2 regions of the Galenea microaerophila genome follow, and region 1 is predicted to be linked to the other one. Evidence: predicted binding sites of a transcription regulator. Region 1 holds the regulator's gene; the other holds the start of a gene.
What was found. The regulator PhoB, encoded in region 1, activates phosphate uptake and scavenging genes when phosphate is short. The targets are predictions, from matches to a motif close to GNNTGTCATAAAACTGTCANAT.
Positions count from the first base shown of each region.

Region 1 (15,617 bases):
GTGCAGCAATAATCAAGCATTTAACCAGTTTAGGGCGCAGTTTTTACAGCAACCACGAGATAAAGAGACGATCCGTCAAGCCGTGACAGAAATGCTGAATAAGATGCGTAAAGCCTTGGATAAGAGTGACGCACAGCAGTTGGACTTAAAATATGGTGAAGGGGGGATCGTTGAGATTGAGTTTCTGGTGCAATATCTTGTTTTGGTTAATGCGCATACCTGCCCAAGTCTCACCTTATGGACAGATAATATACGCTTAATGCAGGAAATGGAACAAAATTCGGTACTGTCTGGGAATGCTGTCAAAGTACTCAGAGAGGCTTATCAACGCTATCGAGAATGTTATCATCGTAAAGCATTACAGAATGCAAAAACCATTGTGCCTAAGCAGGATTTTATGCAGGAGACGCAAGCCGTGCATGAGATCTGGATTAAAATTATGGGAAATGGATAGGAAGATTGTCAGAAGAGATGAGGCTTTGCCTGAATAGGCAAAGCGAGGATGTTAAGAAAACCTTAACCAAATTTACCGGTAATATAGTCTTCAGTCTGTTTTTCTGATGGATTGGTAAAGATGGTATCTGTGGTGTCATATTCAATTAATTCACCTAGATACATAAAGGCTGTGTAGTCAGAAATTCGAGAAGCTTGTTGCATATTATGAGTCACAATGGTAATGGTGTAATGCTCTTTGAGTTCAAAAATCATCTCTTCAATCGCCAAGGTGGAAAGTGGATCCAGCGCAGAAGTGGGCTCATCAAAGAGGATGACTTCAGGTTTCAGCGCGACCACGCGTGCAATACAGAGACGTTGTTGCTGTCCACCGGAAAGTCCACGCGCATCATCATTTAACCGATCTTTAACCTCATCCCACAAGGCTACATCTTTAAGGGATTTCTCCACTTTTTCTTGAAGCACGGTTTTATTCTTTTCACCCTGAAGACGAAGGCCATAAGCAATATTTTCAAATATGGTCATTGGAAAAGGGGTGGGTTTTTGAAATACCATGCCAACGGTTTGCCGTAGCCAAATGAATTCATTTTCTTTTTTCAGTTTCAAAATGTCAGTTGATCCCTTTTCAGGCGTATTGAGAAGGATTTTTCCTTCATATTTATTGCCAGGATAAAGGTCGTGAATTCGGTTCATGCTGCGTAAAAGGGTAGATTTTCCACAGCCACTGGGGCCGATTAGAGCGGTGACTTTTTTCGTTTCAATCGGCAAATTGATATGACGAAGAGAGGGCTCTGGCGCACCTCTATAGGTGAAGCTAAAGTCCTGAATGTCCATTTTTAACTGATTCATTTATTTTACCTTTTTTTCCTTAATCAAAAAACGGCCTAAGAGATTAAGTCCTAATACCATTAATGTGAGTACCAGTGCAGCAGCCCAAGCTAAAGAGACCAGCTTAGCGTCTGGCATGGTGGCTAAATTATAGATGGAGACCGTCATAGAGGGATAAGTTTCATTGAGATTCGTTACCATATAAATGGTTGAACCACTGGTGTAGAGTAGGGGGGCGGTTTCACCCACAATACGAGCAAAGGCAAGGATGAGTCCTGTCATAATCCCTACCTTTGCTGCACGGATAATAATATGCATGGTGACATGATATTTTGAAGCACCGATCGCCATCCCCGCTTCTCTTAATTCAGTCGGGACGAGGCTGAGCATATCATCAGTGGTGCGGACCACAATGGGTAACATCATGACAAAGAGCGCAGCGACACCTGCCCACCCGAAGGTATGCCCCATGGGGATAACCATAATAGCGTAGATAAAGGTTCCGATGACAATGGAGGGTGCAGACATCATCACATCACTCAGGTCACGGATAAAATCTGCAAATTTGGTATGGTTGCCATACTCTTGTAAATAAATCCCAGCTAAAACGCCAATTGGAATCCCAAAAAGGGTCGCTAATCCGGCTAAGACAAATTGTCCCCAAATCAAATTGCGAATGCCATTTTCGACCAAATCATGCGTGAATATATAGGGGGTTAAGGATTCAGAACCTTTTCCAATCAGAGTGACCAGTATCCAACCTAGAAAGAAGAGGCCTAATAAACCGGTAAAAGTTGAAAGGAGTATGAAAATTTTGTTGATTAAGAGCCTCATAATTTTTGTCTCCGTAAGAAGTAGCGTTTAGCCGCAAAAATAATAATAAAGCTCACTACAAATAAGAGCAAAGCCAGATAGAACAGAGCATTTAAACTGAGCCCGCTTGATTCAGAAAAGTTATTTGCTAATACCACAGGAATAGAGTTTGTCGGATCCGTAATTGAATGGGCAAATTCAAAGACGCCACCAATCACGAAGGCAACAGCCATAGTCTCACCTAAGGCACGCCCGAGAGAAATGATCATAGAACCTAAAATCCCTGCTTTGGCATAGGGGAAGATAATGTCTTTAGTCACTTCAAATTTCGTAGCGCCTATCGCATAGGCTGATTCTTTAAGTACATCGGGTGTGGTGTTAATCGCATCTCGGCTGAGCGCTGCCATAAAGGGGATAATCATGACCCCTAATGTCAGTCCTGCCACCAATAAAGAAACGCTGTGGCCACCAAAAATAGAGGCGATAAAAGGGCCAAAATAAAACAGTGCCCACATGCCATAAATGATACTGGGAATCGCAGCCAGCAACTCTACTGCTATGCCGATGGGACCCACAAGTTTTTCATGTGCAATTTCTGATAGGAAGACGGCGATCCCCATGGCGATTGGAATGGCAAATAGCATTGCGATGGCGGTACTGAAAATGGTTCCGACAATGGGAACGGCGCCACCATAAACGGTTTCTGTATGGCCTTTTGTTGGATGGTAATTGGTATCTGTACTCCCATGTTCATCTTCCATGGGAATATTATCTTCATTGTCCATAGGAATGTAATCTTCACCGTCCATTGGAATACCTTCATCCATGTAAACATCATCGACAGCGGGGACAGAGCTTTCATCCAGGGACTCTTTAGATGTCTCTGTTTTGTCTGTAGTTTGGGATAAAGTATCTGGTTTTTTAACCGGCTCAGGCGCGTCAACTTGTACTTCAACATTCCAGCGAGGGTCGATAATAAAATAGGCGCCAAATTTTTCGATCGCTGGCTTAGCCGTAAGATAGAGAACGGTCACGATCGCTATCAAGACAATCAGTAAGAAGGTCGCACTTGATAGAGAGAGAAATCTAAATATTTTTTCCATGGGTTCTACAACTTTTAGGTTAAATAATCATTAGTTTATATAAGGTGTCTCAACGTAATTGAGCGCAATTATGATAGAGACGCATTATATAAAATAATGCGGCATTTAACCGATTTGTATACTCAAAAAGGTTAATTGCCGCTACAAGCATTAGTGCAGATAACCTCAGTTCACTCTCAGAGGAGTGAACTGAAGATCCTTAAGAAAAAGGCTTATTTTAGACCTTTTTCAGCCCAGTATTTTTCAATTTTTGCGACAACAGGCTTAGGAAGTGGAACATATCCTAATTTAGCCGCAGTTTCTGGATGCTTGTATGCAAAGTCATAGAACTCTGCAACATGCTTTTTGTTGGCTTTATCTTTCGGCACTAGGACAAAAGTTGCTGTCATAATTGGATATCCTTTTTTAGGATATTGAATGTTTGCATAGAAGTCTTTTTTAGGATCTAGATCAGCATACTGTGCACCGATTGCAAAAGATTTAGGGGTAGGGGCAACAAATTTATGCTCTTTGTTTTCAATAATAGCCATATCTAGGTTGTTTGAAACAGCATCAGCATAATCAACATACCCTATAGAGTATGGGTTAGTTTTGATGGCAGTTGAAACACCGAAGTTACCTTTACCCGCGATACGGTTTGGAGCAGGCCAGTTAAGGGCTTTTTTAGCGCCATAGTGTGTACGCCAAACAGAGTTCATTTTAGAGAGGTAATAAGTGAAGCCAAAAGTGGTTCCTGACTTATCTGAACGGTGGACAAAAAGAACTTTTTTATGTGGAAGGTTCGCATCAGGGTTGACTTCTTTTAATGCAGGGGCATCCCAATATTGGATGTTGCCTAGCACAATACCTGAAATGGCACGCTCTGAAAGTTTAAGGTTTTTAACACCAGGAACATTGTAGGCAAAAGTAATGGCACCAATTGCAATTGGGAATTGAGTTAATTTATATTTTGCTAAGGTACGAGGTGTCAGTGGTTTGTCTGTACCACCAAAGTCAACTTGATGCAGTTTAGCCGCCTTGATTCCAGCACCAGAACCAGTTGGTGAATAGTTTACTTTGTTTCCAGTCTTTTCATAAAAATCTTTTGCCCATGCTTTGTTAGCAGGGTATTGGAAAGATGAACCTGTCCCTTCAATTGTCCAAGCCATCGCTGAAGTTGAAACTGCAGCGGTCACAAGACCAGCAATCAGTGTTTTTTTCATGAGTCGTATCTCCTAAGATAAAAAAATTGGAAGTTCCTTATTGAACTCAAAGGTTATTGTAGGGAGGAAATATGACAACTTTGTTAAAAAGAGACCTTTGCACGAGATGGTTCTACGGCTAAAAATGGCTAAAATTTCCCAAATCGTTGTTGGAAAACTTGGCAATAGCTGGCTATTCCCTGCGTTTCCCGCCTAGATATGGATATGGGAAATTTTTTCTCATTTTTAGCTCGCATCCCACTCATACAAAGGTCTCTAAAAGAAAAACCCATAGCAGTAAATGCTATGGGCTTTAGGAAAAGTCAGTCAAGCAAAAGCTTGGCTGAAACGTTTAGGCTGAATAATAAAGTTCAAACTCTAATGGGTGGGTTGTGGCACGGAATTGAGTCACATGATCCATTTTTAAATCGATATAGGCATCAATCATAGCGTCGGTAAAGACCCCGCCTGCTTTTAAGAATTCACGATCTTTGTCCAATTCAGCCAATGCTTCTTCAAGTGAAGCGCAAACTGTGTTGTAGCTGGCTTCCTCTTCTGGCTCTAGATCATAAAGATCTTTTTCTGCAGGTTCGCCTGGGTCAATTTTGTTCATAATGCCATCTAGTCCAGCCATTAGGCAGGCAGAGAAGGCTAAATATGGATTGGCCGTTGGATCAGGGAAACGCAGTTCTACGCGACGCGATTTTTCACTTGGCGCATAAGGAATGCGGATCGAAGCGGAACGGTTGCGACCAGAATAAGCCAATAGTAGAGGGGCTTCAAAGCCGGGAACCAAACGTTTATAAGAGTTGGTACCTGGGTTTGTGAACGCATTTAAAGCGCGTGCATGCTTAATGAGACCGCCAATATACCAAAGGGCTTCTTGTGAAAGTCCAGAATAGACGTCGCCAGCGAAAATGTTTTTGCCATCTTTGGAAAGTGATTGGTTAATGTGCATGCCATTACCATTATCGCCTACAATTGGCTTAGGCATGAAAGTAGCCGTTTTACCAAGGGCATGACAAGTATTGTGCACTGCATATTTAAGGATTTGTACTTCGTCTGCTTTAGCGGTCAAAGTGTTCCCTGCAACTGCGATTTCACATTGTCCACCTGTAGCCACTTCGTGGTGATGTGCTTCAAGTTTAAGCCCCATTGCTTCAGCCATGGCACAAATATCGGCACGTACTTCATGCAGTTGATCGACAGGGGGAACAGGGAAGTAGCCGCCTTTAACACTTGGACGATGTCCCATATTGCCTTCTTCATACTCTTTGGCACTGTTCCAAGAAGATTCAGTGGAATCAATCTTGACGAAAGAGCCTGACATATCGAGTCCCCAACGGACATCATCAAAAATGAAAAACTCAGGCTCTGGACCAAAGAAGGCGGAATCTGCAATGCCTGTAGATTTCAAATAGGCTTCCGCTTTTTTAGCGACGGCACGAGGATCTTTTTCATAACCTTCCATTGTGCTAGGCTCAATAATCATGCAGCGTACGACAAGGGTCGGGTCATTGGTGAAAGGATCAATAAAATAGCCGTCAGTTTGAGGCATTAAAATCATATCGGAATCATTGATCCCTTTCCAACCTGCAACGGATGAACCGTCAAAGGTTTCACCATCAACAAAAGTGTTTTCATCAACTGAGGAAGCAGGCACTGTTACATGTTGCTCTTTACCATGGGTGTCGGTAAAGCGATAATCCACCCATTTAATATCGTTTTCTTTGATCGTATCAAGAATTGCTTGAGGCATTTTGATTCCGTCCTTATTTAAGTTAAAAGAAGATAAAATTTCATTAGTAAATGATAGCGGGATTCGTGCCAGGATGCTAATCTTTTTTTGGTTGCCGTAACAGTTTGTTTTAACTGGATTCTTGGCAGATTTTGATTTTTTTAGAGTTTTTCCTTGCACGGCTAAAGATCTAGTTTGGTGCAAATGTGCACATAGTTGGACATTTATTCTGGGTTAATGGATATCGTTTCAAGGGTTGAATGCAATATAGTTGTCATAAAGATTCTGTATGATTTATCATCACGATTAATTTGATGATAAAAAGTGGAAAGGTGTAAACATGGATCGTAAAGATTTTACCAGTCATATTTCAGGTGCCCTCAACCAGAGTTTAGAAGAGGTTTTTGATCACATTTTAAAAATGGGGGGCATGGTTGAGAAGCAGATTGATTGCGCCATAGAGGCTTTGCAAAAGAGTGATAAAACTTTAGCCAATGAAGTGCTGAATTTAGATAAGGAAGTCAACAAACAAGAAATTGATGTGGATATTCTGTGTGCTAGGATCCTTGCTCGTCAGCAGCCTACGGCTTTGGATTTGCGCTTAGTGTTGTCTGCGATTCGGATGGCAGTAGATTTAGAGCGCATGGGAGATGAAGCGGTCAAGATTGCCAAGTTTGTGTTAAAAATGGTGGAGAGAGACTTAAGCTGTAATCAGTTGCCAGGTTTGTCTCATTTAATAGAGATCTCTTTACGCTCTTCTAAGATGTTACGTGCTGTTTTGGATGGTTTTGCGCGTTTAAATATAGAGGATGCTGCGAAAACCATCCAAGAAGAAGAAGTGTTAGATGAAGTTTATAAAAATGCTTTGCAAGTGCTAGAACAAGATGTGGTGACGGTAGAGGGTGAGCAAAAGGTGTGTGTTTTAGAGCTCATTTTTGCTTTACGCGCTTCAGAACGTATGTCTGATCATGCAAGAAATATCGCAGAGTCGATCATCTATCTTGTCACCGGGCGTGATGTGCGTGATATGAAAGAAGAGGAAATTTTTGCATTTTTGAAAGAATTTGAGGCTAAGTAACGATCGGGAAGGCGTATGAGTGAACAGGTGGCAACCGTTTTAGTGGTGGAAGATGAGATGGCGATTCGTAACCTTCTACGTTTGGCCTTGCAAAGTGCTGGCTTTCAGGTTGTTGAGGTGGCGAATGCTGAGGCTGCTTGGCAAACTTTGCGATCCAGTTCTGATGAGTCGTCAACCATTGATTGCGTGCTGTTAGATTGGATGCTGCCTGGCATGGATGGTTTGGCTTTATTGAAACGCATTCGACAGCATGATAAGTTTCGTCGGTTACCTGTGATGATGTTGACCGCTAAAGGCGCTGAACAAGATCAAGTCGAAGGTTTTGAAGTTGGAGCAGATGATTATGTGGTGAAGCCTTTTTCCCCTAAAGCACTGGTGGCGAGGCTTAAGGCACTCTTACGTCGAACTCAAAAAATGGCTATGCAAGTGCCAATGCAAGAGGGGCTTCAATTTGGTGATTTAAAACTGGATTTTGATAGCCATCGTTTTTGGGTAGGAGATCAAGAGCTGCATTTAGGTCCTACAGAGTTTCGTCTGGTCAGTTTTTTTCTTGAAAACCCCGATAAAGTGTTCAGTCGCCATCAATTGTTAGATCAGGTATGGGGTGAAAGCGTGGTGGTGGAAGAGCGTACCGTGGATGTGCATATTCGTCGTCTCCGTAAACAGCTAGAGCCTTTAAAAGCAGCAGATTATATTCAAACTGTCCGGGGTACAGGTTACCGTCTATCTCAGCCCCAAAAAACCGTGTAACAAAGTGATCTAGAGACGAAATGACTCCCCAAACAAAACACGCGCTTCAATGGTTGTTTAAAGAGCTAAAGTGGGTGTCAGGACTGGGGATTTTGGCATTTTTTCAGGGATTGCTGTTTCAAAATTGGGTGCTCGGTTTAAGCTTTCTTTTAATTGCACTTCTCTTTTACTATATTGCTAATTTTTTCTTTTTTATTCGTTGGTTGTTGCAGGATGTGAGTACGCCGCCGCCCAACCTTTTAGGTGGCTGGTATCCTTTGGCGTTGCATCTTTATCGCCATGCAAAAACTCAACAGCGTAAACTGAAAAAATCGATGGAGCATGCGGATTTGTACCATGCTGCGTTGATGGCGCAGCCGGAAGGTTTGATTGGACTGTCCGAAGATTTTAAGATCCAATGGCTGAACCCCTCTTCAGAAAAGTTGTTGGGGTTGAAGGTTTGGGATAAGGGCAAGCCGATAGAGGCTTTTATTCGCACGCCGGAATTTATCCATTATCTTAAGGAGCGTAGCTTTAATCGCTCCTTGCAAACTTACGCTTCGATTGATTCTCATCGCATTTTGGATATTCAACTGGCGGCTTACCGTCAAGGTCATTACCTATTGGTGGTGCGAGACATTACAGAAATGTATCGTATTGCAGAGGTGCGTAAAGATTTTGTGGCCAATGCTTCGCATGAATTACGCACCCCTTTAACGGTTTTGGCGGGTTATCTTGAGTTAATGGTGGATGCAGTGGAAGTGGATCTTTCCTTGCAAGGTTGGCAGCAACCGATTGATGAGATGCAAGCGCAATCTGAGCGGATGCGGCAAATTATAGAGGATTTGCTGACGCTTTCCGCTTTGGAGACAGAGGGGGTGTCTCAATCCTATGAAACGGTTCATGTACCTGAACTCTTGCATCAGTTAGAAAAAGAAGTGAGGCAGTTAAGTGGTGGGCGCCATCAAATTCAGTTTTTAATTGAATCGCCCACTTGCGGCTTGCGGGCACATGCCCATTTGGTGCGCAGTGTTTTGATTAATCTCCTTTCAAATGCCGTACGTTATACGCCTGAAGGGGGGCGAATTACAGCTGTTTGGCGCTGCAGTGAAGCGGGTGCGGTTTTTAGTGTAAAGGATACTGGAGTGGGGATTCCTCGAGAAGCCATCCCTCGCATTACCGAACGGTTTTATCGAGTGGATACAGCTCGATCTCGAGAGAGTGGTGGAACAGGGTTGGGTCTGTCGATTGTGAAACACATTTTGGAAAAATATGAGGCAGAGCTTAAAGTTGAAAGTATCTATCGTATGGGCTCAACTTTTACCGTGATTTTTCCAGAGCAGCAGAGGGTGCAACTTGATGCTGAAGGTACTTAAGTGATCCCGGCTCAAAGATCGCTTCTTGAATTCCGCCTTTATCACTGTCTAAATTCCGTTATAATCTATAGATTCAACTCTTTTGAGGTGCTGGGTATACAAAAACTCGGCTGAGAGAGAACTCATTGAACCTGATGCCGGTAATGCGGACGCAGGGAAATAAAGAGCTGTGGCCTGTCATCATTATCAGGCTACGCACGGGCGACAAGGAGAAAATATGAGCGCAGTGTTAGAAAATTTGGAAGAGGTGAATGAATCTTACGTGGAGCCTTTTCCAAGTTCACACAAAATTTATGTCAAGGGCTCACGTCCTGATATTCAAGTCCCGATGCGGGAAATTACTTTAAGCGATACCCCTTTAGCAGATGGGTCTTTTGAACCTAATCCACCTTTAACGGTTTACGATACTTCTGGTGTCTATACCGATCCGAACGAAAAAATTGATTTTCATCAAGGCATTAAAAAAGTTCGCAGTGCTTGGATTGAAGAACGCGGTGATACGGAAATTTTATCGGACTTTACTTCAAAATATTTCCATGAGCGCCATGAAAATGAAAAATTAGAAGCGGTGCGTTTTCCGAATATTCCTAAGCCGCGTAAAGCGAAAGCGGGGAAAAACGTGACGCAAATGCACTATGCGCGTCAAGGGATTATTACGCCAGAGATGGAGTATGTTGCCATTCGAGAGAATTGTAAATTACAGGAAGCTCGTGAACTTGGCTTGCTTAAGCAGCATAAAGGGAACCCTTTTGGTGCCAATATTCCTGAAGAGTATACACCTGAATTTGTCCGTCAAGAGATTGCAGCCGGACGTGCGATTATTCCTGCTAATATTAACCACCCTGAAATTGAGCCGATGATTATTGGGCGCAATTTTCGCGTCAAAATTAATGCCAATATTGGGAACTCGGCGACCACTTCGTCCATTGAGGAAGAGGTGGAAAAGATGGTGTGGGCGACTCGCTGGGGCGGGGATACCGTAATGGATCTCTCCACTGGGAAAAATATTCATGAAACCCGTGAGTGGATTATTCGTAACTCTCCCGTGCCAATTGGTACAGTGCCAATTTATCAAGCGCTGGAGAAGGTCAACGGCATTGCAGAAAACCTCACGTGGGAGGTATTTAAAGATACGCTGATTGAGCAGGCAGAGCAAGGTGTAGACTATTTCACCATTCATGCCGGGGTTTTATTGCGTTATATTCCTATGACGGCAGATCGTGTGACCGGTATCGTCTCGCGCGGCGGCTCAATTATCGCGAAATGGTGTCTGCATCACCATAAAGAAAATTTCCTCTATACGCATTTTGAAGAAATCTGCGAAATTATGAAAGCCTATGATGTCTCCTTCTCCTTAGGGGATGGTTTGCGTCCAGGTTCGATTGCAGATGCTAATGATGCGGCTCAATTTGGTGAGTTGGAAACTTTAGGAGAGTTGACCAAGATTGCTTGGGAACATGATGTGCAGGTGATGATCGAAGGGCCTGGCCATGTGCCGATGCAGATGATTAAAGAGAATATGGATAAGGAGCTGCATGATTGTTACGAGGCGCCTTTCTATACATTAGGGCCTTTGGTCACCGATATTGCGCCTGGGTATGACCATATTACTTCTGGTATTGGGGCTGCGCAAATCGGTTGGTATGGTACAGCCATGCTCTGCTATGTGACCCCAAAAGAGCATTTAGGTCTTCCCAATAAAGAGGATGTGAAAGAGGGTATTATTACCTACAAAATTGCAGCCCATGCGGCGGATTTGGCTAAAGGCTTGCCGGGTGCACAGATTCGAGATAATGCATTGTCGAAAGCGCGTTTTGAATTCCGCTGGTATGATCAATTTAATATTGGCTTAGATCCAGATCGAGCGCGAGAATATCACGATGAAACCTTGCCGAGAGAATCTGCTAAGGTCGCGCATTTCTGCTCAATGTGTGGCCCTAAATTCTGCTCAATGAAGATTACGCAGGATGTTCGGGATTATGCCGCTAAGAAGGGCATAAAAGATTTGGATGTCGCCATTGAAGTGGGGATGAGAGAAAAGTCCAAAGACTTTGATGAGAAAGGGGGCGAAATTTATTTGGAGACCTAGTCTCGGAGTCGCCTCTTTTAACCGCGAAACTTGTTTTAAAAGGCCCGCCTTTAGAGCGGGTTTTTTTATTTTTATATTTAAAAAAGTTATGAAAAAAAAATGCTATAATCTATCGTTTACGTAAATTCTTCAATTCAAAATAGATAGAGGGTGACAATGCCAGTTATTACTTTACCAGATGGTTCTCAACGCAGCTATGATGAAGCTGTGTCTGTGATTCAAGTGGCACAAGATATTGGTGAAGGGCTTGCTAAGGCGACGATTGCAGGTCGTGTGAATGGTGAGTTGGTGGATGCGTGCGATTTGATTACCGAAGATGCCACCTTGGAAATTGTCACTCTGAAAGATGAAGATGGCTTATATATCATGCGTCACTCTTGTGCGCATTTATTTGGTCATGCGCTTAAACAGCTCTATCCCAATGCGCAAATGGCGATTGGCCCAGTCATTGAAAATGGCTTTTACTATGACTTTGATTTAGAAGAGAAGATCGGGCCAGAAGAGTTGAAGCAGATCGAAAAGCGCATGCAAGAGTTGGCTAAGACCAAATACCCAGTGATTAAAAAACGATTGCCACGTGAAGAGGTGATCAAGATTTTTGAAGAACGCAATGAGCCCTATAAATTAGAATTGATTGCAGATATGCCGGAAGAAAAAGCCTTCAACCTCTACTTCCATCAAGAGTATGTGGATATGTGTCGAGGCCCTCATGTGCCGCATATGGGTTTTATCAAAGCTTTTAAATTGACACATGTTGCCGGTGCCTATTGGCGAGGTGATTCGAAAAATAAAATGCTGCAACGCGCCTATGGCGTCGCCTTCCGCACCAAGCCAGAATTGAAAGAATATCTAAAAATGATGGAAGAGGCTGAAAAGCGTGACCATCGTAAACTGGGTAAACAGTTGGATCTATTCCATGTGCAAGAGATTGCACCAGGTATGGCTTTTTGGCATCCAAAAGGTACGGTTTTGTTTCGCGTAGTAGAAGACTATATGCGTCAACAGCTGCAAGAGAATGGGTATGATGAAATTCGCACCCCTCTGATTATGGATCGCTCTTTGTGGGAAAAATCAGGGCATTGGGATAAGTTTAAAGACAATATGTTTACCACAGAGACGGATAATCGGGATTATGCGGTCAAACCGATGAACTGTCCTGGCCATATTCAAGTTTATAACCAACATCTACATAGTTATCGAGACTTGCCGATTCGTTTGGCTGAATTTGGTTTGGTTCACCGTAATGAACCCTCAGGTACCTTACATGGTTTGATGCGTGTGCGTTCTTTTACGCAAGATGATGCACATATTTTCTGCACAGAGGCGCAAATTGAACAAGAAGTGCAAGCTTGTATTGATCTGGTCTTTAAAACCTATGCCGACTTTGGGTTTGACAATATTGCGGTGAAGTTTTCAACGCGTCCAGAACAGAGGGTGGGCAGTGATGCCGTTTGGGATCTTGCTGAGAATGCCTTGGAAAAAACATTAAAAAAAGCCGGTTTGGAATATAAATTGCAACCTGGAGAAGGGGCTTTTTATGGTCCTAAAATTGAATTTCAGCTGACAGACTGCATTGGCCGTGTTTGGCAGTGTGGCACCATTCAATTAGATTTTTCCATGACGCAAGCAGAACGTTTAGATGCGGTCTATGTGGGTGCGGATAATGAAAAACATCATCCAGTGATGATTCACCGGGCGATATTAGGTTCATTAGAACGCTTTGTGGGCATTTTGATCGAGCATTATGAAGGTAAATTCCCAACTTGGTTGGCGCCGGTACAGGTAGTGATTGCTTCAATTTCTGAAGTTCACAATGAATATGTCGCCGATTTTGCTAAAAAATTGCAAAAACATGGGTTTAGAGTTGAATCAGACTTGAGAAATGAGAAAGTAGGGTTTAAAATTCGCGAACACACTTTACAACGCGTTCCCTATATTTTGGTCGTAGGTGATCAAGAGATGGCAAATGGAACGGTAAATGTGCGTGCTCGAAGTGGTGAAAACCTTGGCAGCTACACCTTAGAAGAGATGGTTGAGTTGCTGGCAACCGATGTTGCAAACTTAGGCCGCACAGTCGAAGCAGATTAAAGAAATCAATAAGTTAACAAACTGGAGGATATAACCATCGCAGTAAGAAGAGGTCGTGGGAAACCACAACAAACTGAAGCCCCAAAAGATGCTATCAATGAACAAATTAAAGCGAGAGAAGTTCGATTAATCGGACCAGAAGGCGAGCAACTTGGGGTCGTATCCATTCAAGAGGCCCGTGAGCGCGCGGAAGAAGAAGGGTTGGATCTGGTTGAGATTACTGCCAAAGCAAATCCTCCGGTTTGCAAAATCATGGATTATGGTAAATACCTTTACCAGAAACAGAAAAAAGCGCACGAAGCTAAGAAAAAACAGAAGCAAGTGCAGGTTAAAGAAGTTAAGTTTCGCCCAGGAACTGAGGAAGGAGACTATCAGGTCAAGCTACGCAACCTGATGCGTTTTCTTGAGAACGGAGATCGGGTCAAGGTAACCATTTGGTTCCGAGGCCGTGAAATTACCCATAAGGAACTGGGATTGAAAATGCTGGAGCGCATTCGCGATGATATCCAGGATGTGGCGACTGTTGAACAGATGCCCAAAATGGAAGGTCGTCAAATGCAAATGATGGTCGCGCCAGCAAAAAAAGCAGCTAAATAATTTTAGCTGAATACAACAATCGGGGTGGTGGTTGGATTTTATCCTCACCGTTTCTGGTGCAGCTCCCTCAGTGCTGTTCGTTGTTCCGTTTGTTTAAGCAATGATGCTTAAACAGTTAATTAAAACCAGGTGTTAGAAGACATTTGAAGTCTCTAATATCTCAAATGCGGAGTAATTTTAGAATGCCTAAGATTAAAACAAACCGTGGCGCTGCAAAGCGTTTTAAAAAAACTGGCTCTGGCCGTTTTAAATGTAAACACTCTCACCTTCGTCATATTTTGACCAAGAAGTCGACTAAGCGTAAGCGTAAGTTGCGTGCTGCCTGTATGATTCATGATTCAGATGTGGCAATGCTTCGTCGCATGCTACCATATGTGTAAAGGGAGAGTTTAAACATGGCAAGAGTAAAACGTGGCGTCATTGCACGCAAAAGACACAAAAAAGTATTAAAACAAGCTAAAGGTTATTATGGTGCACGCCGTAAGGTGTTCCGTGTTGCTAAGCAAGCGGTCACTAAAGCGGGTCAATATGCATACCGTGACCGTCGTCAACGCAAGCGTCAATTCCGTCGTCTTTGGATTGCGCGTATTAACGCAGCGGCACGTCTAAATGGTTTAACCTATAGCCGTTTTATTAATGGCTTAAATAAAGCAGGTATTGAAGTTGACCGTAAGGTACTTTCAGATATTGCGGTTCATGATGCAGAAGCCTTTAGTGCGATTGCAGAAAAAGCCAAAGCTGCTTTAGCTTAAGAAAACAGTGGGCTAATCGCCTAATCAAAAGGGGACTTAGGTCCCCTTTTTTCTTCCAACAGTGGATAAGAGTATAGAGATAAGTAAAAAGAGACCTTTGCATGAGATGGATCTACGGCTAAAAATGGCTAAAATTTCCCCTATCGTTGTTGGAAAACTTGGCAATAGTTGGCTATTGCCTGCGTTTCCCGCCTAGATATGAAAAATTTTTCCTCATTTTTAGCTCGCATCCCACTCATGCAAAGGTCTCAAAAAATTTATCTCTATACTTTTTAGATAAGGCAGGCAATTATGCAACAAAAACTGCAAGCGATTCTTTCTAGGGCTGAAGAAGCCATTCAATCCGTTGCCAACCATGCAGATTTGGATGCGTTGCGCGTACAATTTTTAGGTAAAAAAGGGGAGTTGACTGCCTTGATGAAATCAATGGGTCAGCTTTCTCCAGAAGAGCGTCCTAAAGTCGGGCAGTGGATTAATGAAGCCAAACAGCAGGTTCAACAGCTTCTCGGCAGTAAAAAACAGCAATTGGATGATGAAAAGCTGGCTAAACAGCTTGCGGAAGAGTCAGTAGACATCACCCTTCCTGGCCGTCGAGTGGATGTTGGTGGGCTGCATCCGGTGACGCGCACATTGAAGCGGATCGAATTGATTTTTTCCAAAGCGGGCTTCGATATTGAGACCGGGCCCGAAATCGAAGATGATTGGCACAATTTTGAAGCCTTGAATATCCCTGAAACGCACCCTGCACGTGCAATGCACGATACTTTTTATTTTGATGCTCAAACTGTTTTG
Region 1 covers NZ_BAAHWZ010000001.1:62,387-78,003, forward strand. Annotated here, with positions in the region: gene glnE (bifunctional [glutamate--ammonia ligase]-adenylyl-L-tyrosine phosphorylase/[glutamate--ammonia-ligase] adenylyltransferase) at 1-454, shown strand, start outside; gene pstB (phosphate ABC transporter ATP-binding protein PstB) at 517-1,302, opposite strand; gene pstA (phosphate ABC transporter permease PstA) at 1,303-2,115, opposite strand; gene pstC (phosphate ABC transporter permease subunit PstC) at 2,112-3,197, opposite strand; gene pstS (phosphate ABC transporter substrate-binding protein PstS) at 3,410-4,399, opposite strand; gene glnA (type I glutamate--ammonia ligase) at 4,731-6,137, opposite strand; gene phoU (phosphate signaling complex protein PhoU) at 6,457-7,194, shown strand; gene phoB (phosphate regulon transcriptional regulator PhoB) at 7,210-7,944, shown strand; gene phoR (phosphate regulon sensor histidine kinase PhoR) at 7,965-9,299, shown strand; TPP riboswitch at 9,373-9,474, shown strand; gene thiC (phosphomethylpyrimidine synthase ThiC) at 9,517-11,388, shown strand; gene thrS (threonine--tRNA ligase) at 11,545-13,476, shown strand; gene infC (translation initiation factor IF-3) at 13,513-14,073, shown strand; gene rpmI (50S ribosomal protein L35) at 14,256-14,453, shown strand; gene rplT (50S ribosomal protein L20) at 14,469-14,825, shown strand; gene pheS (phenylalanine--tRNA ligase subunit alpha) at 15,117-15,617, shown strand, end outside.

Region 2 (15,617 bases), 700 kb from region 1:
CTGAACGCGCCAAGGATCAATGGGCCATATCCCCGCTGAATATTTATGAAGTCCATTTAGGCTCTTGGCAGAGAGCTGACGATGGCAGTTTTTTGAATTATCGCGAGATTGCCCATCGTCTGGTCGAGTATGTGAAATGGATGGGCTTTTCTCATATTGAGCTCTTGCCGATTACAGAGCATCCGTTGGATCAATCTTGGGGATATCAAACCACTGGCTATTATGCTCCAACCTCTCGTTTCGGTACGCCAGATGATTTTCGTTATTTCGTTGATCATTGTCATCAAAATGGTATTGGCGTGTATTTGGATTGGGTGCCGGCGCATTTTCCAAAAGATGAATTTGCTTTAGCTCGATTCGATGGTTCCGCTCTTTATGAGCATGAAGATCCTAGACAGGGCGAGCATCAAGATTGGGGGACTTATATTTTTAATTATGGGCGCAATGAAGTGCGCAATTTTTTGATTGCCAATGCCCTTTACTGGATAAAAAAGTTTCATATCGATGGTCTAAGAGTGGATGCGGTTGCCTCTATGCTCTATTTGGATTATTCGCGGGAACCTGGGCAATGGATCCCCAATCAATATGGCGGACGAGAGAATTTGGAAGCCATGGAATTTTTGAAAATCTTAAATACAGAGGTGCATGGTCAGTGTGTCGGCAGTGTGATGATGGCAGAAGAGTCGACTTCTTGGCCCATGGTTTCACGCCCAACCTGGATGGGCGGATTAGGGTTTTCCATGAAATGGAACATGGGATGGATGAATGACACCTTAAGTTATTTTGAGAAAGATCCCATTTATCGTCCATATCACCATAATGAACTGACTTTTAGTCAGATGTATGCGTATTCAGAAAATTTTATCCTGCCCTTATCGCATGATGAAGTGGTACATATGAAAGGCTCTTTAGTCAATAAAATGCCAGGTGATTTGTGGCAAAAAATGGCGAATCTCAGGCTCCTGTTTGGCTATCAAATGGCAAGTCCAGGTAAGAAACTCCTATTTATGGGGGGAGAGTTTGCTCAATATGAAGAGTGGTCAGAAGCACGAGCTTTAGATTGGTATTTATGTGATCAGCCCGAAAATCGGGGGGTTCAATTATGGGCCCGTGAGATCAACCATTTTTATCAAGCCCATCCAGCACTGCATCAAAGAGATTTTGAACCCAGTGGATTTGAATGGATTGATTGCCATGATTATGAACAATCGATTTTGAGTTTTAGGCGCCTCGCAGAGGATGAAACCTTAATCTGTATTTGTAATTTTACCCCAGTGCCCCATGAGCACTATCGTATTGGCGTTCCTGAGGCGGGCGTTTATCGAGAGCTGTTAAATTCCGATGCCGAATGCTATGGGGGGGCCAATATGGGCAACCCTGATGGGGTTTCTACACAAGAGATTGCTTGGATGAGCCACCCATATTCTGTTGAATTAACTTTACCGCCTTTAGCCATCATTGTGCTTAAACGGGTCGACAATGTTTAAAGAGAGTCAATCAAGATGAAGATTTTATTTGCTACTTCCGAAGCTTATCCTTTAATTAAAACAGGTGGATTAGGGGATGTTTCAGGCAGTCTGCCCAGTGCTTATGCGAAACTGGGTCATTCCGTTAAGTTAATCATGCCCGCCTATGGAGATGTTTGGGAAAAGGTTAAAGAGGTCAAAGCGCTGACAGACTTTAAAGTGGGGGGATGTCATCGAGAATACCATGTCCGGCTTTTTAAAGCTAAGGCAAAAGGGTTAAATGTACCTGTTTGGTTAGTGGATATTCCTGAACTTTACAAGCGTCCTGGCAATCCTTACTTGTCCCCTGAAGGGGATGATTGGTGGGATAATGGTGAGCGATTCGGCGTCTTTGCTAAAGCGGTGACTGAAGTGGCAATGGGACGTGTTGGCTTAGAATGGCAGCCGGATTTGGTGCATAGTAATGATTGGCAGACCGGTTTGGTGCCTGCACTGCTCTCTTTGGAAGCCCAACGTCCAAAAACCCTATTTACCATTCATAATATGGCCTATGCGGGGCTTTTTCCAAAATCGTTGTTTGAGTGTTTATGGTTGCCTTGGGAGTGGTGGAATCCTGAAGGGGTAGAGTTTTATGGCAATCTCTCAATGTTGAAAGCAGGCATTCTCTATGCCGACTGGGTGACAACCGTGAGTCCCACTTATGCGCGTGAAATCTGTCTGCCTGAATATGGTTATGGTTTAGAAGGGGTATTATGTAAACGCCATGCAGAAGGGCGTTTGGTGGGGATTTTGAATGGCATTGATACCGAGATTTGGAATCCTAAAAATGACCCTTACATTAAACGCCATTATGATGTGGACAAGGGGCGTGTCGCCGCTAAAAAAGTGAATAAAAAAGATTTACTCGATTTTTGGGATTTAACAGAAGAGGAAGCTGCCTCAGAAGCGCCGGTTGTGGGGTTTGTTGGGCGGCTTGTTTTACAAAAAGGGATCGATTTACTGTTAGAAGCATTGCCAGAGTTGATTAAACAGACCTCTGCTCGATTTATTATTGTCGGTTCTGGAGATGCGGGTTATGAATATGCTCTGAATGAATTGGCCCATCGCTATCCAGGACGAGTCATGGTTTATATTGGTTATTCTGAAGCCTTGGCACATAAGGTGGAAGCAGGAGCAGATCTGTTTTTAATGCCCTCACGCTTTGAGCCTTGTGGCTTGAACCAAATGTACAGCTTAGTGTATGGCACTTTACCGATTGTGCATCACACGGGCGGTTTGGCAGATACGGTTGTCAACGCCACTGAAGAGAATATTAAAAATGGAACGGCGACCGGTTTTGTTTTTTATGACCCCTCTGTCCACGCATTAAATTCGACCTTGCTTCATGCGTTATTTATTCTGGGTAAAAAAAGAACCTTTCAAAAGATTCAAAAAACCGCAATGAAACAGGATTTTAGTTGGAAGAAAAGTGCTAAGCAGTATTTAACCCTGTTTAAAGAAGGAATTTAAAATGTCTAAGAAAAAAGAAACAAAGCTTGCGCAACAAATCTCGAAATGCCAAGAAGGTCTGGGTTTGTCCAAAAATAATATTGAAAATGATTTTGTTCATTATTTATATGCGTTTCTTGGACGCAGTGTTGAGGATAAGCCTGAGTATCAATTTCAATCAATGGCTTATACCGTGCGCGATCGACTGGTCAAAAATTGGAAAGGGACGTGGAAAGCCTACCATCAAACGGATTACAAAAAAGCCTACTACCTCTCCATGGAATTTTTGATTGGCCGCTCTTTAACCAATAACCTGCTGAACCTGGGGATAGAAAATGAAGTAGAGGATGCACTCTATGAGTTGGGCTTATCCCTAGAAGAGGTTGAAGAAGCAGAAAAAGATGCAGGACTGGGTAATGGAGGCTTAGGGCGATTAGCGGCTTGTTTTATGGACTCTTGTGCGACTCTGCAACTGCCTGTATTAGGGTATGGTTTGCGTTATGAGTATGGCATGTTCAAACAACGCATTCAAAATGGTTATCAAGTTGAAGAGCCTGATCATTGGCTCGCTTTTGGTGCTTTTCCCTGGGAAATTCAGCGAATGGAGTATGCCCGCAAAATTAAGTTTGGGGGACATACACATCAATTTACGGATTCGCAAACTGGCAAACTGACAGTGTTATGGGAAGAGACGGAAAATGTGATTGCCATGCCTTTTGATGTCCCAATTCCCGGTTATAAAAATAATACCGTCAATACGTTACGACTCTGGTCAGCCATTTCCGAAGAAGGGTTTAATCTGCTTGAGTTTAATGCCGGTTCTTATTTTGAAGCGATTGCCAAAGAGGCCGAGGCAGAAAATATCACCAAAGTGCTCTATCCAAATGATACCAGCGAAAATGGTAAAGAGTTGCGGTTGAAGCAGCAGTATTTTTTGGTTTCTGCTTCATTACAGGACGTGGTGGCGCAATGGGATGAGCGATACCAAGGCGATTTTAGTCGCTTTGAAGCGTGTAATGTTTTTCAGTTAAATGATACGCATCCGAGTTTGGCGGTGGCGGAATTGATGCGCATTTTCCTAGATGACTATCATATGGATTGGGAAGCGTCTTGGGAAATTGTTTTGCACTGTATGGCTTATACCAACCACACGCTGTTGCCCGAAGCGCTAGAACGTTGGCCAGTGGCGCTTTTCCAAAGACTTCTACCGCGACTGTTAGAGATTATTTACGAAATCAATCGACGTTTTCTCAAAGAAGTTTCCATGAAGTGGCCAGGAGAGAGGGAACGCTATCAGCGTATGTCATTAATTGATGAAACAAATCATGTCCGTATGGCGTATTTGGCGATCGTGGGCAGCTTCTCTGTTAATGGTGTCTCTGCACTTCATTCTCAACTGCTAAAAGAGGATCTATTTCATGACTTTTATGAACTGTGGCCCGAGCGTTTTAACAATAAAACCAATGGGGTGACTCAACGACGTTGGCTTGCAGGGTGTAATCCAGGATTACGTGCGCTATTAAATGAAAAAATTGGAGAAGGGTGGATAACAGACCTTGCGCAACTGAGTAAACTAGAAGCTTATGCAGAAGATCCCGCTTTTCAGCAAGCCTGGCGAGCCATTAAGCGTGAAAATAAAGAACGGTTGGCGGCTTTGGTAGAGAAAACGACGGGGGTGGTTTTTGATGTAGATTCCCTGTTTGATGTGCAAGTGAAGCGCATTCATGAATATAAGCGTCAATTGTTAAATGTTTTGCATGTGATTCGTCTCTATTTGAAGATTAAAAAGGGGGAGACCGATCATTGGACCAATCGCTGTGTTTTGATTGGCGGTAAAGCTGCGCCTGGATATCAAATGGCGAAAAAAATCATTAAATTAATCAATAATGTTGCGGATATTATCAACAATGATCATGAAGTTGGTGATAAGTTGAAACTGGTTTTTATTCCCAACTACCGAGTGTCCGTCATGGAGGTCATTTGTCCAGGAGCAGATCTGTCTGAACAGATTTCAACTGCTGGAAAAGAAGCTTCAGGTACGGGTAATATGAAATTCATGATGAATGGAGCCGTGACCATAGGGACTTTAGATGGCGCCAATATTGAAATTCTCGAAGCAGTTGGAGAAGAGAACTTCTTTCTGTTTGGTTTAAAAAAGGAGGAAGTGGAGGCCTTAAGACCTCAGTATCAGCCGCAGGACTATATTGATAATGATGAAGAACTCAAGGCGGTTATGGCGCTTTTAGAGTCGGGACACTTTAATCAATTTGAACCCCATATTTTTGATGATGTGCTTCATGCCCTTAAATCCCCTCACGACCCTTGGATGGTTTTGGCAGATTTTCGTAGCTATGTCGATGCACAAGAAAAAGCCGCGTTACTCTATCAAGATACAGACCATTGGGCGAAGATGAGTATTATTAATGCGGCAAGAAGTGGTCTGTTTTCAACCGATCGAACCATTAGTGAGTATAACCAGGATATCTGGCAGTTAACACCTGTTAAAACCAATGGATAAAGCTTGCTTATTGTTTCGTAGAGACATCGTCAGGAAGTCTGTTTGAAGGCCTTATTCAATAAAGTTGAACAAGGCTTTAGCCGTTTAGTCAATGAAGGGGCAGAGCAGTTAGACGCACTGCTCCGCCGAGAGTCACATGACATTATTATCACCGGCCTAAGTCGCAGTGGTAAAACGATGTTTTTTACCACACTGATGTCGTTACTCGGGCAAAGAGTCAACCAGACCATAGACCCTCTGCCACTGTTAAAAGCTTTGCCGCAACCGCTTATAGAGTCTTTTGAGCTCCGTCCCATTCCAGGGGAACCCCTTTTCCCGCTAGATCAATGTCTTAACCAGTTGCAAAATGGGCAATGGCCATCTTCAACGGATCAGATTTATGGCTTTGAATTAGTGATTCAACTCAAGCAGACGCATCCCCTGAAAAGAGTTTTTACGTCTTCTTCAGAAATGGTGTTTCGCTTTTATGATTATCCGGGTGAATTGTTGACGGATTTACCTATGTTGCAAATGGATTTTATTGAATGGTCCAATACCGCTTGGTCACAGCAGTGCAATCCACCCCAAAAATTTTATGCACAGGATTGGCAAGCATGGGTTGCCAATTTTGATTTTGATCGTGCGCCGACTGAAGATTCGATCAATCTCTATATTGAAGCCTACAGAGACTATTTAAAAACGGCTAAATCCTATGGCATCACCCTCTTGCAACCTGGAACGCTACTGGTGGAGACGCCCGTTTGGGATTGGCAGAAGCAAGGTTTTGCCCCTTTGCCGAGTCACATTAGCAGTGACCCGAGCCATCCTTGGACCCAATGTTTTCAGCAACACTATCAAAACTTTCAGCAAGATTGGTTGCGTCCGTTACAAGAAAACTACTTCTCAAAGGCCGATAAACAGATCATTTTGCTGGATCTGCATGAAGGTCTAAGCCACAGCCGGGCGCATCTAGCGCAACTTAAAGAGACGCTGAGTAATTTAGCGAACAGCTTTGTCTATGGTGCGAATAAGTGGTATAAGCCGAAAATTTTATTCGGAGAACAGATTAGCAAAGTAGCTTTTGTGGCAACAAAAGTAGATTTGATTCCAACAGTTGAGCACGATCATTTAATGCAGTTGTTACAAGATTTGACTTCAGGTGTGCGTTGTCATCTTAAAGCGCAACAGGTCGAATTTCAGCACTTTTTACTTTCAGCCATACAAGTGACGGATCCCGGTGAGCACCCTAACTGTTTAAGGTTCACGGATGAAGCAGGGCAATATCAAGAGTGGTGCTTCGATCCCATTCCCAATACCCTAAAGGCGTTAGAGGACAATCATATTTATCCTGCGATAAAAGCGGCAGTGCCCAAAGATGTGCTGGCAAGAATGAATCATGCACAAGGCATTGATAAACTAATGGATTATATCATCCAATCTTAAAAAGGCATGACCATGGACAGACCACCGTATGAAGCACGCGTTCAGAAAAAAGTATTAAATCAACCGCAACCTGAAATAGAGACACCTAAAGATTCAAACCTATCTCCCCCAGAGATGCCATTGCAGGCGCCCAAGTCTACGTTAAGTGGCTGGCTAAAATTTATCGGTTTTGCGCTGTTTGTTTTAATGAGTTTTTCTTTGCTCCAAGCTTATTTAACCCTTGTTCACTTATGGAAAACAGATCCCATTTTATCTATCGGTTTGGGAAGTTTGTTAGTGGGGTTGGTCTTAGGATTATTTTTTCTGATTTATCGTGAAATGAAAGGGGTGATGACCTTAAAAGCCATTGCGCATAAGCCTTTTACTTTAGAAGAATTAAAGACCATAGGTGATAAAGAGGTGATTTTAAAAAAACTTGCCCAATACTATACGCATGCTGAGCGTCAAAGTCCTGCTTATCAACACTATCAACGCTTTCTAAAAATGATTAAGCCTCATCATTCGGCTGAAGAAGTGCTACAAATCTATCAAGAAAAGGTGCGGATGCCTATTTTGAAGCAGGCTCAATCCACTTTAAAACAAGAAAATATACGCGCAGGTGCCATTGCCTTTTTAAGTCCCAATGCGCTGATTCAAACTTTAGGCCTCTTATGGGTGAGTTTACGTACCCTTAAAAATATTGCGTTTGTCTATGGCGTGCGACCAAGTCTCATTGGAAATTTTAGTTTATTTGGCATAGCCTTAGAAAATCTTGCAGCTAGCTCGTTATCCGATTTAGTAAGCGATGAAATTGCTCGACAATTAGGCGGAACACTCGGGGATAAAGTGATTGCAAACTCTGCAGATGCTGTGACCACCGCTATGCTGAATCAACGTTTGGGTAAAGCTCTGATTCGTGCGTTGGATCATAAATAGGAATTGGTACGACCGAGTGGACTCGAACCACCGACCCCCACCATGTCAAGGTGGTGCTCTAACCAACTGAGCTACGGTCGTACAAAGAATGGTACCAGTGGGCGGACTCGAACCGCCACGCTATCACTAGCATCGGATTTTGAATCCGACGTGTCTACCAATTTCACCACACTGGCTCAAAAGAGATGCGTATTATAGAGAGCTTTTAACAGCGTGTCAAATCCATCAAACAAGAAATTTTAATTTGTGTAGTTTTTTCTCTTTTCCTGCGAGGCGATGGCTTGAACCAGGACGGGTTTGGTACTATATATCAAAAAGAGAAATAAAGAAGAGAGAGAATATGACACTCGAAAAGACCCAGCAACAGATTTTGAAACATCATGGCGGAGATGGTGCAAAAGCGTGTGAAAGGATAGCGAAAACCTTTGATAAGCGGCATGATGAGGATTTTTGGCGATTTTGGGAAGAGTCGGTTGCTAAGAACTACCAGCCTGGTGATGGCATTCTGGATTTAGGGGCAAGCATTGGTCAATTTGTCGCAGCGTGTGCAACGCGCTACCCTAAATCCACTGTATATGGTATTGAGGCAGCGCCCTATATGTTAGAAGCTCAGTTAGATTTGCCAGAGAATGCTCAAATTTTGGTAGATGATTTACATGATCCGCATGCACCCATTGAGGCGAATAGTTTAGGAATGGTCATGGCGAATATGGTGGTGCATGAATTGACGCAACCTATCAAAATGTTTAAAGCGGCTTATCAATGGTTAAAGCCGGGAGGGCGATTATGCGTGATTGATATCGTGCGCCAACCTTTAGCCGAGTATCTGGCTTACCGTTACCCAGACATTTCACCGTATGATGATCAAACTTCTGTGGAAGATTTGGAAGATGCCTTTGAGCATTTTTTAGAGCATAATCGCTATCATCCAGAAGACATCGTCGCGATGTTAGAGATGGGAGGCTTTGAGATTGTGGCTAATACGCCACAAAAAGTTGGCAGGTTTGTTAGAATTGTGGCTGAGAAAAAGGAGTAAAAAATGGCATTCGCGACCGCAAGACATATTTTAGTAGACAGTGAAGAGAAGTGTTTGGATCTGAAAAAGCAGATTGAAGAAGGGGCCGACTTTGCAGAATTAGCCAAAGCGCATTCTCAATGTCCCTCTGCACGATCTGGAGGGGATTTAGGTCAATTTGGACCTGGAATGATGGTGCCAGAGTTTGACAAAGTCTGTTTTTCTGCTCCGGTTGGAGAAGTCCAAGGGCCAGTTAAAACGGCTTTTGGCTATCATTTAGTGGAAGTGACTGAACGTACAGAATAATAAAAAGCAAAAAGAGAGGTAAAAAAATGAAAAAAAGTTGGATTTTAGTTGCAGACAGTGCAAGAGCAAGAATCTTTACCACCAAGTCGCCTACAGCGCCTTTAGAGGAGTTGAAAGATTTAACCCATATCGCTGCCAAAATTCACGATCAGCAGTTGGTGACGGATCTGCCAGGTCGTCATAGTAATGATACAGGAATAGGTGCGCATAATTATGAGCCTAAGGTGTTACCAACAGAAGAAGAGGCCATTATGTTTGCTAAAGAGTTGGCTAAGGAATTAAAGAAAGGGTTTGATAATCATGAATTTGAACAGCTTTATTTGGTGGCACCAGCGCATTTCTTAGGATTGCTGAAAAAAGAGTTGGACAGTAAAATTGCGCGTATTGTGGCGCATACAGAGGCTAAAGATGTGGCCAAAATGTCTGCAGAAGAGATTCGCAAGCGCTTGCCTGAATATCTTCCACAACTGTAAGCATCAAGCACACTTTGCATTTTTTAAGCCCGTTTTAACGGGCTTTTTTATTGGGCGCGAACAGAGAAGGTGTCGGTGGCTTTGAGTTTTATGACTTGGGGATTGGGTGTGCTGTGTTCTATGAGCCAATTGAGCTCTTCTTCTTGAGTGGCGGCAGGTAGGACTTTTTGCCAGACCCTTTCAGTATTATTCCAACGGTAACCGCGTTTTTTGAGATCATCTTTAACATCGAAAGGGGCGCCGGTGGCTTTAATCATAATTTTTGATTGGCGGACACTTTGTAAGAGATAGAAAAAGGCAGGGTGTTGGGGCTCGCCTATCGGTTGGGATAAGAGGTGTGTCAACGCTTGTACATCATCTATGGCTCTATGTGCATCATAGAAGAATTTCCCGACTTTCCAGCAGAGAAATTCTTGGCTGCGTGAGCTCACATGTGCCAGTGCAAACCAGTCAATTTGGCTTGCTGAACAGCCCCAAACTTTTTCAGCAAAAAGCGGATGGTAGCGTTCTAGGATGGGGCGATCAAATCCTGCATTGTGTGCCACAAACAGATCCATATCGTTGAGTTCTGTGACCACTTGTTCCCAAGGAATTTGATGTCCTTTAACTTCTTCTAGTGTGATGCCAGTCACTTGCGTCACTTCTTCTGGGATCCCCCCTTCGGGTTCATTGAGAAAGTTTTGCGTCAATAAAACGCGGTAAAAGTTACCCGCAGAATCAAATTCAATCACTTGGTAGCCAAGTTCAATAATTTCACAATTTTCAGTATCTAACCCTGTGGTTTCTGTATCAATGATGCAGGCTTTAAAGGTTTTGACATTTTGGGGCGAGTGATATTGAGGAATCGGTTTAAAGCGCACAAGGACTTGATAGTCCCCTGTGGCTTCTAAGGCGTGTTTGCAAGCTTCTAATTCAGTATTCATGATTATAATGCATAAAAATAAGCATCATTGTAGCTGAAAGTGCGATTTTAAGAAATAGAAGAGGCAAGATACCGTTGGCGTTTCTTAGGCTTGATCTGATTGAGATCGACAATAATTAAGCCATCTACACAATTATTGAAGTCAGGATCGATACTGAAGTCGATAAATTGCGTGCCGCCTGGTTCACATAGTTCTGCATACTGTTTAAACAGGGTGGGGACCTTAATGCCATACTCTGAAAGCAGAGTGTTCAATTTGGTATAGGCCTCTTTATAATCACCGCTGAATTCAGATTCGGCTAAGGTTTTAACAGTTTTTGAAACTTTAAAAGGTCGTTTGCCCTCTGCCAATTTTTGTGTAGCGCTAAATTGTTGCAAGTAGAAAGCAATAATCAGCTCTTTGGCTTCATGAGGGTAGGCGTCTGAAAGGCTGACAGGACCAAACATATATTGGATATTAGGATGGTGATTAATATAAGCCCCAATTCCATACCAGAGGTAGTCTAGACTGCGTTTGCCCCAGTAGCGCGGTTGAACAAAACTGCGTCCCATTTCCAAAGCGTTAGGCAAAATTGGGTCAAATGCTTCTTTAAGATCAAATAAGGTGTTGGTATAAAGGCCTTCTTTACCTTTCTTTTCGATGATTTTACCCGCTTCTCCCATCCGGTAGGCACCGACTATCTCTAAGTCTTCTTCATCCCAGAGGACGAGATGTTTATAGTCTGCATCATAGGGATCTAAATCTAAAGCACTGCCTGTGCCTTCTTCTACAGTGCGGAAGGTTAATTCACGCAGACGACCGATTTCTCGAATGACGGGGGAATCAGAATCATAATCAAAAAGATAGATCACTTTTCCGTCGGCAGTCTTGCCCAGTAATTCTCCAGCTTTTAAGGCTTGTTTAAGTGCTTTTCGGTCGACAGGGTGGGCGATGGTTTCTTCCACTTTAAATGGCAGTTTTTTGCTTGCTTTTTTGGGTTTATCGAGACGATAGATATGCTTGCGTATCAGCTGTGCGCTTTGTTTGTAATTAAAGCGACTGTTTTGGATAGATTTCCAGGGAATGAGATTGCCCACATGAAAATGGATGGTTTGATTCTGTTTATTGAACATCTCTTTAACCAGCATGAGCGTTCCAAGCGGTTTATAAATAGTCGATAATCCATAAAACAGCGCTGAATTGCGAGCATCGGTATAGATAGGCAAAATGGGGGCTTGAGTTTTTTCAGCAAGTTTTAAAAAGCCTGTTTTCCATTTCCCATCGCGGACGCCTTGGGGACGGATACGAGAGACCTCCCCAGCCGGGAAAATAATCAAGGCTTCGTCGTTTTCTAAAGCTTGAAGCATCGCTTTGAATTGCGATTTGTGGCTGGTTTTTTGAGACATATTGTCCACATCTAAAAAGAGGCCTTGAAAAGGGGTCACCTGATTCAGTAGTTCATTGGCCACAATACGTACATCGGGTCGTATGGATCGAATCAGCTTGAGGAGCGCCAATCCATCTAATGAACCAATGGGATGATTGGAGACAATAATCACCCGCCCTTCTGAGGGAATGTGATTGTAAGAACGGTTGTCAATTTGATAGCTGAAATTAAAATGTTCTAGCGCCTTATCTAAGAAAGCAAATCCTTTGAGATGTTGGTTTTCTAAAATAAATTGATTGATGTCATCTTGGTGTGTCAGCTTTTCTAGTAACTGGATAAGCTGCTTACCACCGATCTTCTTTTCAAAATTTGGAGATTTTTCTAGAATCGTTTTGCGAATATTGATGACCATCTTTTTGTTTGCCGTTCTTATAAATGATTGACTCTTTATTTTTACAAACTTTCATGACAAATGGATGACAGATAAATGTCAGTTGATTGTGTCTCCTTTTATTTGTAGAATGCCCGTTTCTCTCCATATATCTATTAAGGTTTTTAATCCATGTCAAACGGTCCCATTCAGCAAGAAATTACTAAAAGAAGGACTTTTGCGATTATTTCGCATCCAGACGCAGGGAAAACTACCGTCACAGAAAAATTGTTGCTTTATGGAGGCGCGATTCAATTGGCGGGTGCGGTAAAAAGTCGAAAAACGGATCGCCATGCAACCTCAGATTGGATGAAGATGGAGCAAGAAAGGGGCATCTCGGTGGCATCTTCTGTCATGCAGTTTCCCTATAAAGAGGTGATTATCAATCTGCTGGATACGCCAGGGCATGAGGATTTTTCAGAGGACACTTATCGAACCTTGACAGCTGTTGATTCCGCCTTAATGGTGATTGATGTGGCTAAAGGGGTGGAAGAGCGCACCATTAAATTAATGGAAGTCTGCCGATTACGAGATACCCCCATTTTAACCTTTATTAATAAACTGGATCGTGAAGGTCGAGATCCGATCGATTTAATGGATGAGGTAGAGTCAGTCTTAAAAATAGACTGTGCCCCGGTGACTTGGCCAATTGGCATGGGGAAACGCTTTAAGGGCATCTATCACCTGCAGAATGATACAGTACGCCTGTTTGAAAAAGCCGATGGCATTCATGCTGCAGAAGGCAAGCTGATTCAAGGGTTGGACAATCCAGAATTAGATGAGATTTTAGGGGAGCAGGCTGAAGAGCTGCGAGATGAAATCGAGTTGGTTCGAGGGGCCAGTCATGAATTTGATCTTAAACGCTTTTTGTCTGGAGAGTTAACCCCAGTCTTTTTCGGTTCGGCAGTGAACAATTTTGGTCTGCAAGAGCTATTGGATGGCTTTGCCGAGTTTGCCCCACCGCCTGAAGGTCGTGGCGCTAGACAGCGCTTTGTATCAGCCGATGAGCCTCAACTGACCGGTTTTATTTTTAAAATTCAAGCCAATATGGATCCACAGCACCGAGATCGAGTGGCCTTTATGCGGATTGTGTCTGGTAAGTACGAAAAGGGCATGAAGTTAAAACATGTGCGCATAGGTAAAGAGATTCGCGTGGCGAAAGCAATTACTTTTATGGCGAATAAACGCGAGCAGGCGGAAGAGGCGTATGCCGGAGATATTATTGGCTTGCATAATCACGGCACCATCCAAATTGGGGATACCTTTACTGAAGGGGAGGATCTGAAGTTTACCGGTATTCCGAACTTTGCACCTGAATTGTTCCGGCGTGCAGTGTTAAAAGATCCGATGAAGATGAAAGCGCTGCAGAAAGGGTTAAAACAGCTTTCGGAAGAGGGGGCTACCCAGTTGTTCCGTCCCATTGCCAATAATGATTTGATTCTAGGCGCGGTTGGGGTGTTGCAGTTCGAGGTGGTCGCTCAGCGTTTGAAAGATGAATATAATGTGACCTGTCAATTTGAAGCGGTCAATGTCGCCACGGCGCGTTGGGTGATTGGTGAGCCTGAGGAGATTGAGAAATTCTTGGCGAAGGTGCATGAGAATGTGGCCTATGATGCCGCCGATCAATTGGTGTATATTGCACCCACGCGTGTTAATTTACAATTGACCGAAGAGCGCTGGCCCAATTTACAATTTGTGGCGACACGAGAACATTAGTGATGTATCAGTAACCAAGAAGCTAGGCCTAAAAAGACGAAATAGCCGAGTGTATCGGTGACCGTCGTTAGTAACAGTCCTGAAGCCAAAGCGGGGTCAATTTTCATGCGTTCCAAAACGAGTGGAATAATGGTGCCCGCTAAAGCGGCTGCAACAAGGTTAATGATCATTGCTGCTGCAAATATCCCCGCGAGTGAAATATCCTGATAAAGCCAGGCGACTGCGATGCCAGTTAAAATGGCCCAAATCAACCCATTAAGAAAACCGACAGCTAGCTCTTTATAGAGCAGAAGGCGGCTGTTATTAGGCGTTAATTTACCGGTTGCAATGGCGCGAATCACAATGGTGGCAGTTTGTGTGCCGGCGATACCGCCCATACTGGCAATAATCGGCATGAGAACAGCCAAAGCGACGACCTGTTGAATGGTACCGTCAAAGAGGCCAATCACCATGGAAGCGAGAATCGCGGTAATGAGATTAACGCCCAGCCAAAAACTCCGGCTTTTGGCTGACTTAATGGGGGGGGCAAAAAGATCTTCATCCTCATCCAAACCGGCGCTGGCCATTTGTGCATGCTCAGCTTCATCTCGAATGACATCTACCACGTCATCTACGGTGATGCGCCCAATCAATTTGCCACTTTCATCAATTACGGGTGCAGCGATGAGGTCATATTTTTCAAACAGATGCGCCACTTCTTGGGCAGAGGTGTAAGCTTTAATGGAAGGTTGAGACTTATCTACCAGTTTGGCAATAGGGGTGTCTTCATCTTGGGTAAGCAAGTAGGTAATCGGTAATGCGCCAATAAAATGTCCTTCTCGATCGACCACATAAAGCTCATGTATATTTTCGGGAAGTTCGCCTAGTTTACGAAGATAGCGTAAAACGACACCGACAGTCACATCTTCTCGGATGGCGATCACATCGGTGTTCATTAAACCACCGGCGGTATCCTCTGGGTAGCGTAATGCTTGTTCGACTGCAGCCCTTTCCCTTTGATCCAGGGCATCTAGAACTTTTTGTTTTTCATCTCCTTCTAAGGATTGAATCAAATCGGTCAGCTCATCGGTTTCCAGGTCTCCGGCGACCTCGATAATTTCCTCTTGATTCAATCGGTCTAGAAGGCTATTTTTTACTTCATCATTAAGGTGAGCCAACACTTGGCCCTGGAGCTCGGGAGGGAGGTTATCCCAGAGTGCATTTCTTTGAGAAGGTGGGGTGGCTTCTAAAATTTCAGCAATATCTTCTTCGGAAAGCGATTGAATTAGGGATTGAAGTTGAGCCTGATCGCTGTTTTCGAGCGCTTTAAGGAGGTGATCTGTAATTTTTACTTTTTCGCTGGAGAGCAGTTTTTCACTCATAGTCAGAATCCGGTTTGCATAAAAAAGGGCTCTATCTTGAGCCCCTTAATGAGTAGGTGGGTATGTTTTAGGGTATCTTAAGCTTCTTCGACTTCTTCAATCCCATTGATACCACCAGATTTTTGGTGGTGGTCAGTTAATTTTTCTTTATACTTAATAATTTGACGGTCTAATTTATCGACCATAGTATCAATCGCCTCATACATATCATGTGTTTC
Region 2 covers NZ_BAAHWZ010000001.1:767,248-782,864, reverse strand. Annotated here, with positions in the region: gene glgB (1,4-alpha-glucan branching protein GlgB) at 1-1,487, shown strand, start outside; gene glgA (glycogen synthase GlgA) at 1,503-2,975, shown strand; gene ACYQ05_RS03820 (glycogen/starch/alpha-glucan phosphorylase) at 2,977-5,472, shown strand; gene ACYQ05_RS03815 (YcjX family protein) at 5,515-6,894, shown strand; gene ACYQ05_RS03810 (DUF697 domain-containing protein) at 6,907-7,809, shown strand; tRNA gene ACYQ05_RS03805 (tRNA-Val) at 7,814-7,890, opposite strand; tRNA gene ACYQ05_RS03800 (tRNA-Leu) at 7,899-7,985, opposite strand; gene ACYQ05_RS03795 (class I SAM-dependent methyltransferase) at 8,150-8,845, shown strand; gene ACYQ05_RS03790 (peptidylprolyl isomerase) at 8,849-9,130, shown strand; gene ACYQ05_RS03785 (host attachment protein) at 9,157-9,603, shown strand; gene ACYQ05_RS03780 (3'-5' exonuclease) at 9,651-10,526, opposite strand; gene olsF (bifunctional ornithine lipid synthase OlsF) at 10,574-12,304, opposite strand; gene ACYQ05_RS03770 (peptide chain release factor 3) at 12,455-14,038, shown strand; gene mgtE (magnesium transporter) at 14,035-15,399, opposite strand; gene hpf (ribosome hibernation-promoting factor, HPF/YfiA family) at 15,477-15,617, opposite strand, start outside.
Region 2: a site for PhoB is predicted at 12,356-12,377, ahead of olsF (bifunctional ornithine lipid synthase OlsF). Genes of this name have one in related genera too.